DNA from 4 places in the Paenibacillus sp. LK1 genome. Region 1 is predicted to be linked to each of the others. Evidence: riboswitches for the same ligand, from Rfam matches in the RefSeq annotation. Region 1 holds a riboswitch; each other region holds the start of a gene.
What was found. Region 1 has a riboswitch for thiamine pyrophosphate ahead of CS562_RS26335 (ABC transporter substrate-binding protein). Riboswitches for the same ligand answer to the same signal wherever they lie in the genome.
Positions count from the first base shown of each region.

Region 2: another riboswitch for thiamine pyrophosphate. It lies ahead of CS562_RS09920 (ABC transporter ATP-binding protein); the one in region 1 lies ahead of CS562_RS26335 (ABC transporter substrate-binding protein).
Region 3: another riboswitch for thiamine pyrophosphate. It lies ahead of tenA (thiaminase II); the one in region 1 lies ahead of CS562_RS26335 (ABC transporter substrate-binding protein).
Region 4: another riboswitch for thiamine pyrophosphate. It lies ahead of CS562_RS13515 (thiamine phosphate synthase); the one in region 1 lies ahead of CS562_RS26335 (ABC transporter substrate-binding protein).

Region 1 is NZ_PEII01000014.1:86,554-89,682, forward strand. It holds gene CS562_RS26325 (VOC family protein) at 1-28, shown strand, start outside; gene CS562_RS26330 (NAD-dependent epimerase/dehydratase family protein) at 45-800, shown strand; TPP riboswitch at 946-1,058, shown strand; gene CS562_RS26335 (ABC transporter substrate-binding protein) at 1,280-2,320, shown strand; gene CS562_RS26340 (MTH1187 family thiamine-binding protein) at 2,540-2,830, shown strand; gene CS562_RS26345 (ABC transporter permease) at 2,830-3,129, shown strand, end outside.
Region 2 is NZ_PEII01000004.1:7,635-10,763, reverse strand. It holds gene hisC (histidinol-phosphate transaminase) at 5-1,126, shown strand; TPP riboswitch at 1,235-1,337, shown strand; gene CS562_RS09920 (ABC transporter ATP-binding protein) at 1,512-2,279, shown strand; gene CS562_RS09915 (ABC transporter permease) at 2,266-3,078, shown strand; gene CS562_RS09910 (ABC transporter substrate-binding protein) at 3,127-3,129, shown strand, end outside.
Region 3 is NZ_PEII01000002.1:551,590-554,718, reverse strand. It holds gene CS562_RS06160 (NAD(P)/FAD-dependent oxidoreductase) at 1-1,095, shown strand, start outside; gene CS562_RS06155 (hypothetical protein) at 1,104-1,394, shown strand; TPP riboswitch at 1,441-1,539, shown strand; gene tenA (thiaminase II) at 1,661-2,332, shown strand; gene CS562_RS06145 (GNAT family N-acetyltransferase) at 2,376-2,909, shown strand; gene CS562_RS06140 (TetR/AcrR family transcriptional regulator) at 2,959-3,129, shown strand, end outside.
Region 4 is NZ_PEII01000005.1:286,404-289,532, forward strand. It holds gene thiO (glycine oxidase ThiO) at 1-508, opposite strand, end outside; gene CS562_RS13515 (thiamine phosphate synthase) at 513-1,130, opposite strand; TPP riboswitch at 1,418-1,527, opposite strand; gene CS562_RS13520 (ABC-F family ATP-binding cassette domain-containing protein) at 1,592-3,129, opposite strand, start outside.

The DNA of each region.
Region 1 (3,129 bases):
GGAATGGATTGAGTTCTTCCAGCGCTAAGAATTGGAGCTGATTTATGAACATTTTAATTACCGGCGCAGCCGGAAAAATTGGAAGTGACTTGTCCCAACACTTGTCAGAAGCATTTCACCTTCGACTAACGGATTTGAATATCAACAGACTACATACGTATCAAGGGACAAGCCATGAGATCATGACACTGGATGTGACAGATCCCGAAGCCTGTCAGCACGCTTGCGAAGGCATGGATGTGGTTGTACATCTGGCGGGAGATCCTTCCCCGCATGCCGGATTCTATGAATCGTTGTTGGATATTAATATCAAGGGTACATTTAATGTATTCCGTGCAGCTAAGGACCAAGGTGTGCGGAGAGTCATTCTGGCAAGCAGTGCACAGACGATCGAGGGGTATCCCATTGATGCTCAAGTCTATCCGGACATGCCGACACGCCCACGGAATTTGTACGGAGTTAGCAAATGTTTTGGTGAATCGCTCGCTTCCTATTTTGCGTATACCGAAGGCTTACAAAGTGTAGCAGTACGTATAGGTGCATATGATGATTTTCAACCAGATGGACCCGCGCTGGAGGCAAGGGATATGAGCGCGTATATTAGTCCGGCTGACTTGTGTGATTTGATGTTCAAAACAATTACAGCTACAGATCTGGAGCCCTTCACCATACTGCATGGGATCTCGAATAATCGATTTAAACGATTAAATCTGGAAACCACTCAGAAACAGGTAGGCTATGACCCGAAATCCGATGCTTTTGCACTCAGTCAGATTTCCTTATATGATTCGCCAAGATAATTGTTAAAAACCACACATCTAGAGAGGCCGTTATACGCATGTATAATGGCCTTTTTGATTCATTCATACGTGCCCCTATCCAGTTCCTGACTGGACATGCATGGGCCTCTGGCCTATAATTACACCTAGTAATGCCCGTAACTTCATAGTTTCCCAGGGGAGTCGGAATAGGCCGGCTGAGAGTGTATCCCACCAAGATACTGACCCTTAGACCTGATCTGGATCATGCCAGCGTAGGAATCGGAGTATATCGAATTGGCCCAGCCTCTTTGCTGAGTGCCACATCTCTAACGCCTGCACGCGTCCCGGATTAACGGGGCGCTTTTTTAATGTTCTTTTATATAGCCAGAGAGCTAAAAAAAGTGACGTCATCCGGATCATAGCTGGTATAAATCTGTCGATTTATGCAAGAAGCTTGGATATGAAGCCAAGGAGTACCCCGCGCCACTGGCCGGACAACATGAAGGAGAGAAATGAAGATGAGATGGCGTAAAATGATGGGCCTAATGCTCTTGTGCGTCCTACTAGTGGCTGTGGCCGCATGTGGCGGCAAAGAAGCTGCACCTTCAGGAGAAAATGGCAACAGCAACACCGAAAACAGCAATGAAGGTGACAACGCAGCCCTCAAGGACGTTAAAGTGGTGCTGGACTGGACACCAAATACAAATCATACCGGCCTGTATGCGGCCGTAGATCAAGGTTTTTACAAAGCCGAAGGCTTAAATGTCGAGATTGTACAGCCAGGTGCTGGAGGCGCGGATACGATGGTAGCTTCGAACGAAGTGCCTTTTGGCGTAAGTTATCAGGAGAGTGTAACCCAGGCCCGCACACAGGGCGTACCGCTCGTGTCTATCGCTGCAGTCATTCAGCATAACACGTCCGGATTTGCCGCTCCGGCGGATCGGAACATCAAATCTCCCAAAGATTTTGAAGGTAAAACCTATGGTGGCTGGGGCTCTCCAGTGGAAGAAGCTGTGATGCAATCCATTATGGAAGGCGAAGGCGCCGATGTATCCAAAGTAAAAAATATTAGCATGGGCGATGCAGACTTCTTCACCGCTGTGAAACGCGATATCGACTTTGCATGGATTTTCTACGCATGGACGGGTATCGAAGCCGAACTGCGCGGCGAACCGATCGACATGCTGTATGTAAAAGATTATTCCGAAGCACTGGACTACTACACACCTGTACTCGTTACCAATGAAAAGACGATTCAGAACGATCCCGAGCTGGTTAAAGCGTTCCTGAAAGCGACTTCCGAGGGATATCAATACGCGATTGAACATCCCGAAGACGCTGCCAACATTCTGATCAAGGCCGTACCGGATCTGGATAAGGATCTTGTACTCGCAAGCCAGAAGTGGCTGAGTCCGAAATACCAGGATGACGCACCACGCTGGGGTGAGCAGAAGCAGGAAGTATGGCAGAACTACACGGATTGGATGTTTAGCAAAAAACTGCTCGATGAGCAGGTAGATGTATCCAAAGCGTATACAAACGAGTTCTTACCCCAATAAAAATGGTTTAAGTTTAACTTTTTTTTACACCAGAACGAAGAGTGCAGAACCCATCTGAAGAAGCGAAGCGCTCACCTTTATCCCCGGATTTCCTCCGTTAAAAATTATTAAAGAAATCCGGGGATAACAGTGATCGGAAGAGGGTACTGCAATCGGAGTGGTAAAGTGTAAAGCTGGTTTAGCTCATGCAATTTAACCCGAAAGGAAACGTGATCTCTCATGGCAAGCACACTACTTAGCATTCAAGTCATTCCCAAAACGCCAAATGGCGAAAATTCCTATCCTTATGTTGATCGTGCCATTGAAGTTATTCAGCAGTCCGGCTTGAAATATCAGGTTAATCCACTGGATACCACGATGGAGGGAGAACTGGAGGAACTGCTCGAGGTTGTCCGCAAAATGCACGAAGTTCTCGTGCAAGCTGGCAGCCCAAGCATCATCTCACAGATCAAGATCGCCCATAGCCCAAGCGGCTTCAGCATGGACACCCTGACGGAGAAATATCGCTAATGCATGCCTATTGGAAAAGCGTATGGCCGCCCTTTGTGGCGGTTATTCTCTTTATAGCAATATGGCAGGGAGCTGTCTCCCTGTTCCATATTGAGAAATGGATGCTGCCTGCGCCTTCAGACATCGCCCATGAAGCAGCGTCCCAGGCCGAGCGACTTGGCATGCATGCATGGGCAACAATCCAGCTGACATTGATTGGGTTTGCAGCAGGTACACTTGTGGGATTACTGATTGCGATGGTGCTGCATCTGATTCCATTTTTGAAATCTGCACTCTATCCATTACTTATTCTTAGTCAA
Region 2 (3,129 bases), on a different contig from region 1:
GATTATGCAATCCCTTTCATCCGTTCCCTCTCCACCTGTTAAAGACTTGTTAAATCGAATTCCGGCTTATACGCCTGCCAAATCCATGGAACAGATCCGGAGGGAGTTGGGACTGGAAAGTGTAGATCGACTTGCAGCGAACGAAAATCCGTTTGGTTCTTCTCCCCTGGCAGCAGAAGCGGTCAGATCGCTGGGTTCCGATCTTTTGGCTCAATACCCCGACGGTTCCAGCCAACTGCTCCGTGACAAACTTGCGGAACGTCTAGGTGTGCGTACCTCCCAACTGGTATTTGGCAGTGGATCATTCGAGCTCCTAACCCTTACCGCCCAAGCCTATCTTAATCCCGGCGAGGAATCACTCATTCCGGTGCCCTCCTTTAACTGGTATAAGGGCGCTACGCTGCTGGCAGGCGGGGTTATTCATGAAGTGCCTTTGGTCAACCATTCGCTGGACCTGGAGCAATTCCGGCACCGGATTAATGCTTCTACCCGAATCATCTGGCTGTGCAATCCGAATAATCCAACCGGAACCATTTTCACGGCAGATGCCCTGCTTGGTTTACTCGAACATGTTCCCTCCCATGTCGTGGTTGTCCTGGACGAAGCGTATTATGAATTCGCGGAAAGTGAAGATTATCCTGATACGGTTAAGCTGCTGGAGCAGTACAATAATCTGATTATTTTACGGACCTTCTCCAAAATATATGGACTTGCCGGCCTACGAATCGGATATGGCATCGGGAATGAAAGCATCATTGAAGGCATTAACCGGGTCAAGCTGCCTATCAGTCTGACAGCCACATCCCAAGCCGCTGCTTCGGCCAGCCTGGATGATCATGAATTTGTTTCTCATTGCCTGCACTACAATCGTCAGGGACGGGAAACGTTAATGCAGTCCTTTGATCATTGGAACTTACCCTACATCCCTTCCGAAACAAATTTCATTATGGTGGATCTGTTGCAGGATAGTGGCCCGATTACCCAAGAATTGTTGAACAGAGGCATCTCTGTTCGCGGCGGTGCCGAATTCGGTATGCCTACCTGGCTTCGGATTACGATTGGCACACCTGAGCAGATTGCCCGGCTGATCGGTGAGCTTGATTCACTGTTACATTCCAACGATTAGAATCCTAGGTTACTTTCCTAACTCACATTACGCACACTTCTTTTAAGCCGCCCTCTTTACATTCCACTTGCATGTGATATATGCTGAACACACAACTGCATATCTTGAACATTGCACTAGGGGAGCCTTGCGGCTGAGACGAATCGAACGATTCGGACCCTTTGAACCTGATCTGGATCATACCAGCGGAGGGAAGTGGAGCGGCCTCTCAGTAAGCGGATTTTTTCATGTTGATGATGAAATTTAATGTGAATTGACTTACAGACCCACTCATTTCTCCGGAAATGGGTGGGTCTTTTTCGCGTTCTGCGGGCAGATCAGAAGGTGTAATTAAAGATCCCGCGGTTTGAGGTTGAATTTTGAATAACAAGGGGGACGGAACGAGATGGATAACGATATAACCCTTCACAACATGAGCTACGCTTTCCCGGGAAAAAGGGATTCCCCAGTGCTCTCCAATGTGTCGATGCGTGTAGCCAAAGGAGAATTCGTTTCGCTCATCGGTTCCAGCGGCTCCGGTAAAAGTACCCTCTTCAAGCTGCTGGCAGGCTTGCTTGAGCCAACACACGGAACCATTGACATTCCTTGGGTTCAAGAAGGAAAGCGACTGGGGCAGGTGGCCTACATGCCACAAAAGGACCTCCTGTTATCCTGGAGAACCGTCCTGGAGAATTGCATGCTCCCCGCTGAACTTGCTCCAGGTCGGCAGGATAAGGTAAGGATTCGAGCGGACATTCTGGCCGGTCTCGACCGATTTGGCTTATCCGGTCACGCGCATGCTTACCCGGACGAGCTGTCAGGTGGCATGCGCCAGCGTGTCGCGCTGCTTCGTACTTTGCTGACAGGTGGCCAACTCATGCTCCTGGATGAACCATTCGGCGCACTCGATGCCATGACCAAACGTGAGATGCATCGGTGGCTGCTGGAGCTCTGGGAGGGCCTGGGCAAAACCGTGTTGTTCATCACACATGACATTGAAGAAGCCCTGCTGCTCAGTGATCGGATTATCCTGTTAACTCCGGTGGGCCAAGGCCAACAGCTGCAGGATCTGACGGTACCTTTGCCACGTCCAAGACATTCGGACATGATCTACGAACCGGCTCTCGTTCAGATGAGACGACTACTGGAGGAACAATTGCATGCGAGACGGTAACTTGAGAGATAGCATGAAGCATAGCGTAAGAGGTTGGCTTGCCCGTTATGGTCTGTTTCTTTTGCTCATGATCTTGCTGCTTGCTCTCTGGGAGTGGATTGTGTGTATGGGATGGGTGCCTTCCTTCATCATTCCAGCCCCGACGGCGATTGTCCGTTCGCTGTATGAACATCACCACCTTCTGCTGGCTACACATCTGCCCGCTACCTTGATGGAGGTTATCGTTGGTTTTGGCTTGTCCATTGGTGCCGGGACTGCACTTGCAACGGGTATGCATATGAATCGGTCGATTGAAAAAGCGTTATATCCCTTCATCGTGATCAGTCAGACGATCCCGCTGATTGCCCTTTCCCCCGTCTTCATCCTGTGGTTTGGCTACACGCTGTGGAGTAAAGTGGCGGTGGTGTTCCTGATCGCATTTTTCCCGATTGTAGTGAGCACCTACGATGGCTTGCGCCAGGGTGATCCGGAGCAGCGTGAACTGCTGCTGACGATGGGGGCCACCAAGTGGGATATTTTTCGCAAACTCCAGATTCCACTTGCCCTTCCCTCCTTCTTTTCGGGACTGAAAATGTCTGTGGTGTATTGTGTGGTCGGTGCAACGATCGGTGAATGGCTCGGTGGAAGCAAGGGGCTTGGCTACTTCAGCCGCAGAATGTCGAGCAATATGAACACGGATGCGATGTTCGCCGCCATTATGCTATTATCCCTACTTGGTATCGCCCTGTTTGTACTCATTGCATGGATGGAGAGAAGATTTGGTACACCACGTCATGCAGGTAGAAGAAAAGCTGGATAACTTTCGGATTTCAAAACAAAAAACAAAAGAAACGAGGAACTTTACGTTATG
Region 3 (3,129 bases), on a different contig from region 1:
GGGGCTTCCACAGCGTATCAATTGGCTAAACGGGGTGCGGAAGTTCTTCTTATAGACCGGAAAGATCGAGGGCAGGCTACGGATGCTGCTGCCGGGATCATCTGTCCCTGGTTATCTCAGCGCCGTAATCAGGATTGGTATCAGCTTGCCAAAGCGGGTGCACGTTTTTATCCCGGCTTGATTGAAGAACTCAAGAGTGAAGGGGAAACAGAAACGGGTTACGCTCAAGTGGGTGCTCTTAGTATTCATACGGATGTGGACAAAATCAACAAGATGCAGGAGAGGGCACACCTTCGTAAAGAAGATGCACCGGAGATTGCCGATATTACCCGTCTAGATGCAAAAGAAACTCATGAGCGTTTTCCTCTTCTGGAGGAGAGCTTTCAGTCCGTCTACATCAGTGGTGCTGCGCGTATCGATGGACGTGCGCTTCGTGATGCCTTAATCCGATCGGCTCAACGAAATGGAGCGGTCCTGATTCATGGGGACGCGACACTTCAATATGAATCGGACCGAGTGACTGGAGTGGTTGTGGACGGTAAAGTCATATCGGCTGACGAGGTTATCGTGTGTGCCGGCGCTTGGGCTAATGAACTGTTGAAGCCCTTGGGCATTGATTTTAAGGTTCATTATCAGAAGGCGCAAATTATGCACTTGCAGGTTCACGATCGAAAGGACACTGAGAACTGGCCTGTAGTCATGCCTCCTTCGGATCAATATCTGTTAGCCTTTGATCAACAGAAGATTGTGATCGGAGCGACTCACGAAAATGATATTGAAGGATACGATACAAGAGTAACCGCAGGCGGAATGCAGGAAATTTTGAATAAAGGATTGGAACTGGCTCCCGGTTTAGCTGATAGCACGTTTCAGGAAGTAAGAGTAGGTTTTCGTCCATTTACTCCAGGTTTTCTTCCGGTAATGGGTGCTGTTCCAGGTTGGAATGGCTTGATCGCAGCTAACGGGCTTGGAGCGTCTGGGCTAACGATGGGGCCTTTTATTGGCAGTCAACTGGCCAAATTGGCTTTGGGTATGGATTTGGATATCGATATTCAGCCATATGACCTTGGAAAAGCAATGAATGATCAGAATTGAGGTGAACTATGACGTATTCACAGCGCTTAACTCACGGCTACTCCTCAGACATCATCTATCTGGAGCATCAGATTGCCATCGCAGAGGAGGAATTGGCAAAAGCTGAGGAAAAGCGGCGGGCATACGAATCGGATTTAGATCAGTTAAGAACGTCTCCCGGGTATCATTCAACTTCAGCAACGGACGTCTCTAATGAGAAAAAATGGGTCGATGAGTTAAACAAATTGCAAGGTATGATTAAAGATATCCGGACCCGACTTAAAGACTTGCAAGAAGATTTAGGGGAACTTGAAGATTAATAGGAATGGATTGACATTTGGAAAAACACATGTTGTAATAAGCCTGAGCTATTTGCAGGGGGACTGTTCGCAGTTGAGAAGGTTAAAACCTGACCCTTTGAACCTGTTAGTTAATACTGACGTAGGGAGCAAATAACATGTACTCATGTTATTTTGCCCTTGCCGAAAATAGGACAAGGGCTTTTTGGTCTGCATTTTAGAGGACAGAACGCGATAGCTGGATGTGAAGCGGGGACATTATAATTTTAATAAAAGGAGAAATGATCATGTCATTTTCAAGAACGTTAAAAGATAAGTCCAGAACCGTATGGGAAGATGGATACAACCATCCTTTTTTACACGAAATGGGGAAAGGCACACTGGATCGGGAAGCGTTTAAGTTTTATCTTCTTCAGGACTATACATATCTGATTGAATATGCGAAGATTTTTGCCATGGGTGCGGTGAAGGCGACAGATGAAAAATTGATGACGAACTTTACGGTGATTCAACACGCTATTCTGTACGAAGAAATGGATTTGCATCGAAAGTATATGAATGAATTTGGGATTGCGCTGGATGAAAATCATGCTGTCAAACCCTCTCTATACAACAAGGCGTATACGTCGAATATGATGAGTGTTGCACAAACAGGTGGGGTTGCCGAAATCATCGCCGTCATTTTCCCTTGTGCGTGGACGTATTACGACTATGCTACAAGATTAAAAGAACAATATCGAGATTCATTAGAGGGCAATTTCTATCAGACCTGGATCGAAAATTATGCAAGTGATGATTTCCGCGACTCATTTGAATGGTTCTATGATACACTGGATGCATTATGTGAACATAAAACCGAGCTGGAGCTGGAGGCCATAGAAGACATATTCAGAAGAAGTGTTGAATTTGAATATCTGTTCTGGGATATGTCGTATAAACGGCAACTCTCGTACTTGTGATGAATGCAATCTACTACAACCAGAGATAAGGATGAACATACAGATGGACAATCGTGAGGAACGTATCTATTTGCGATTTTTGAACGTGGAGGACGCGCCGACATTGCTGGATTTGCAGTTCCGTAACCGGGCTGTTTTCGAAGAGATATCGGCAAGTGAACGATCGGAGACGTTTTATACACTGGAGGGTCAAGTTGCACTTCTCGAAGGTTGGAACAAGGCCAGGGAAGAAGGGAAACGTTACTCTTTTGGAATCTTCCTGAACAATACACATGAGCTCATTGGAGAGATTTCTCTGTTCGAACTTGAACTGGATTCCACAGCCAAATGGATTGTTGGTTATGTGCTAGATCAAGTGCAGAATGGCAAGGGATACATGAGCGATGCCCTTCGGCTAGCACTGGATTTTGCTATGAATGAAGCGGGAATAAAACGAGTGGAGGCAGGTGCACTTCCCGACAATGCCGGATCAATTCGAGTGTTGCGTAAAGCGGGCTTCCAGGAAACGGACCGCCAGAATATTAAAATCAAGGGAAGTTGGAAGGAACATGTGATGTTTGCAGTGGATTTGCAGTAGATTGTTGAATACCGTAACGTGAACCACCTAAATCATCCAGGGGGAACTTATGAATAAACGGAAACAAATGTTATTGGACTCAGCACTTGTGCTCTTTGAGAAACATGGAGTAACCAACACCTCTATACAGATGATCCTAGACGAGTCAGGTGTGTCCAAAGGAACATTTTATAAATTCTTTGGTTCCAAGGATGATTGTATTCTTGCTATTCTGGAGCAG
Region 4 (3,129 bases), on a different contig from region 1:
ACGTATCCCTGTTTAACCATGAAGCTTCCTGTTGGACAGCGACTCGATCCCACCAAATATGTTCTGTAGATAAGGTAGACGATCGATTATTTTTGTAACTGCTGACCTCACTGTATGAACGAAAAGGAGTAATAAAACCATGCTGTTGCAGCCCCATCTCCACTCCGCTAAGCGAACTGATTCGTTCCTTCTGCTCATGAAGCAAAGCTCTGCTCTTCTGTGCAAGCTTCGCCATTACAGCATGAGTGAATTCCTCACTGTCAGCAGCAAGCATCCCGGCAGCTGCACAGGAAGTTCCTCCAGCAATCCGCGCCCGCTCAACCAGAAGAACATCATGACCTCGGCTAGCAAGTTCACATGCAATGGCACAACCGATAACTCCTCCGCCTACAATAATGGTTTCTGCATGAAGCTTGCCTCGAACTTCCGCTCCAACTTTACTTCCCGATACTATTCCTGGATGATAGCCTGAACGATTCCTGCTTCGACTTCTTGCTTCCTCTCTCATGGTCTCATCTCCCTGGTTCAACATACCTCTCTGAATCCTCGATCGCCTGTCGCAATGAAGCCGCGGCCAGTTTCGGCTCATCGTTCGACCAAATCGTTGAAATCACAGCTGCTCCTCTGGCACCAGCAGTTCGAATGGCAGCAATTTTCTCAGGACTAATCCCGCCAATCGCGATCACCGGAATTGAAACATTGGAGCATACCTCAGCCAACGCACTAAGCCCTCTTGATTCGCAATTAGGTTTACTATTTGAAGCATAGACGTGCCCATAAAAAAGATAATCCGCTCCACGTTCTTCAGCAATTTTTGCTTCTTCCAGAGAATGAACCGATATGCCTACGCGGAGCCGATCGTCTCTCTTTAACTCATCCTTATCGTAACTACGAATAACTGATTGACCCCAATGCACACCACCAAGCGAGTTATGTTGGTACAGCTGATCTAAGCCATTTATAATGATTCGGCTAGATGGAACACCTTCTGTTTTTAGACTTTGCGCCCAATACATCTGTTGCTCAAGAGGAAGCTTTTTTTCCCGAATGTGGATATAATCGACCCGCCGCCATATATCCTTAGCAATATTCAGAAAAGAGTCCATGTCTCCTGTACTTGGTGAAACCACATGCAGTTCGAATGATCTTGTAGTTACATGTTCGTGGAAGATTGCCGTCCCGTTCGCCCTCCTTTTGCATGATTTAAGCTAATACAAAACAAAAAAGCCACTCCCGTAGGGGAGTGGCCACGAATTTAGAATTCATGGATCAACTGAATGACTGTTCAATGCAATTACTTTATACATAACGCATAACAACTATAGAAATCATCCATAGTCGCAACGCTGTTACATAGAGTTGCATGATTTATCTTGCAGGCAATATCGCAAAGTCATCGATAAAGCTCTTTGTCATTAGTTGAAACGCGCCACTTCCCTACGCTGGTATGATCCAGATCAGGTACGAAGGGTCCGGAATCGCATTCTTCCATCTCAGCCGCATCGTGCGGCCCCCCTAGTGTTCATATGAAGCTGTAGCCTATGTTACCATAGACACCTTTTTTTGTCACCGTACATTTCCATTTATTACGTTATTGTTTTTCGGACCAAGCTTCGACATCCCACGTTTTGGTAACCCAACCTTCATAAAAATCAGGTTCATGGGATACGAGCAGTACGGTACCCTTGAATTCTTGCAAGGCACGTTTCAACTCTGCTTTAGCCGTTACATCCAAATGGTTTGTAGGCTCATCGAACAAAATCCAGTTACTTTCACGCATCAGAAGTTTACACAGACGAACTTTGGCTTGTTCACCACCACTAAGCGCGTTAAGCGGGCGGGTGATATGCTCATTTTTCAATCCACAACGTGCGAGATGCCCCCGGACTTCATTCTGTGTCAAATGAGAAAATTCGTTCCACACATCTTCGATTGGAGTAATATTACCTGCACGTACTTCCTGTTCGAAATAGGCTGTTTCCAGATAATCACCCAAGAAAGTCTTACCGCTGATAGGTGGGATTTTCCCCAGAATAGTCTTGAGCAATGTGGATTTACCTACACCGTTACATCCAACAATGGCAATTTTCTCGCCACGCTCAATCGTCATCGTCATTTTAGGCAATAATGCATATGAATATCCAATTTCAAAATCAATACCCTCAAAGACGGTTTTACTACTCGCCCGGGCATCCTTGAATTTGAATGTGGGTTTAGCTGCTTCGTCTGGACGATCAATCCGTTCAATCTTACCGAGCTGCTTCTCACGGCTCTTGGCACGACCGGAAGTAGAAGCGCGGGCTTTGTTCCGCTGAATGAAATCTTCCTGCTTCTTGATAAACTCCTGCTGTTTCTCATAAGCATCAATATGCTGCGCCTTATTCATGTCGGCCATTTCAAGGAATTTGTTATAGTTCGCTGCATAACGCGTCAACTTGGCAAATTCCAGATGATAAATAACATTAACGACCTCATTCATAAACTCCGTATCATGCGAAATCAGAATAAACGCATACGGGTAATCCTTCAGGTAACGCGTCAGCCATTCGATGTGTTCCACATCGAGATAGTTCGTCGGCTCATCTAGCAGAAGTGCAGTTGGTTTCTCCAGTAAGAGCTTGGCAAGCAATACCTTCGTACGTTGACCACCACTAAGCGCGGCCACGTCACGATCCAGCCCAATGGCGGACAAGCCCAGTCCATTTGCCATCTCTTCCACTTTCACATCAATCAGATAAAAATCACCTTGCTCCAATTGCTCCTGAATGTCACCCATTTCTTCCAGCAACAATTCGAGCTTGTCCGGATCGGCGTCTGCCATCTGATCCGTGATGGACATCATTTCTTTTTCCAACTCAAGCAAGGGCAGGAACGCATCCTTAAGCACATCACGAATCGTTTTTCCAGGCGTGAGCTTGGTATGCTGATCCAGATATCCATAACGAACTTTGGGGGTCCATTCAACCTTCCCTTCGTCCTTTAACAATTTCCCGGTAAGGATGTTCATCAGTGTGGACTTGCCTACACCATTTGCACCAACAAGGCCAACACGCTCTCCAGCAAGTAAACGAAAAGATACATTTTTAAATAACGTGCGGTCTCCAAAATTGTGACTCACGTTCTCTACTG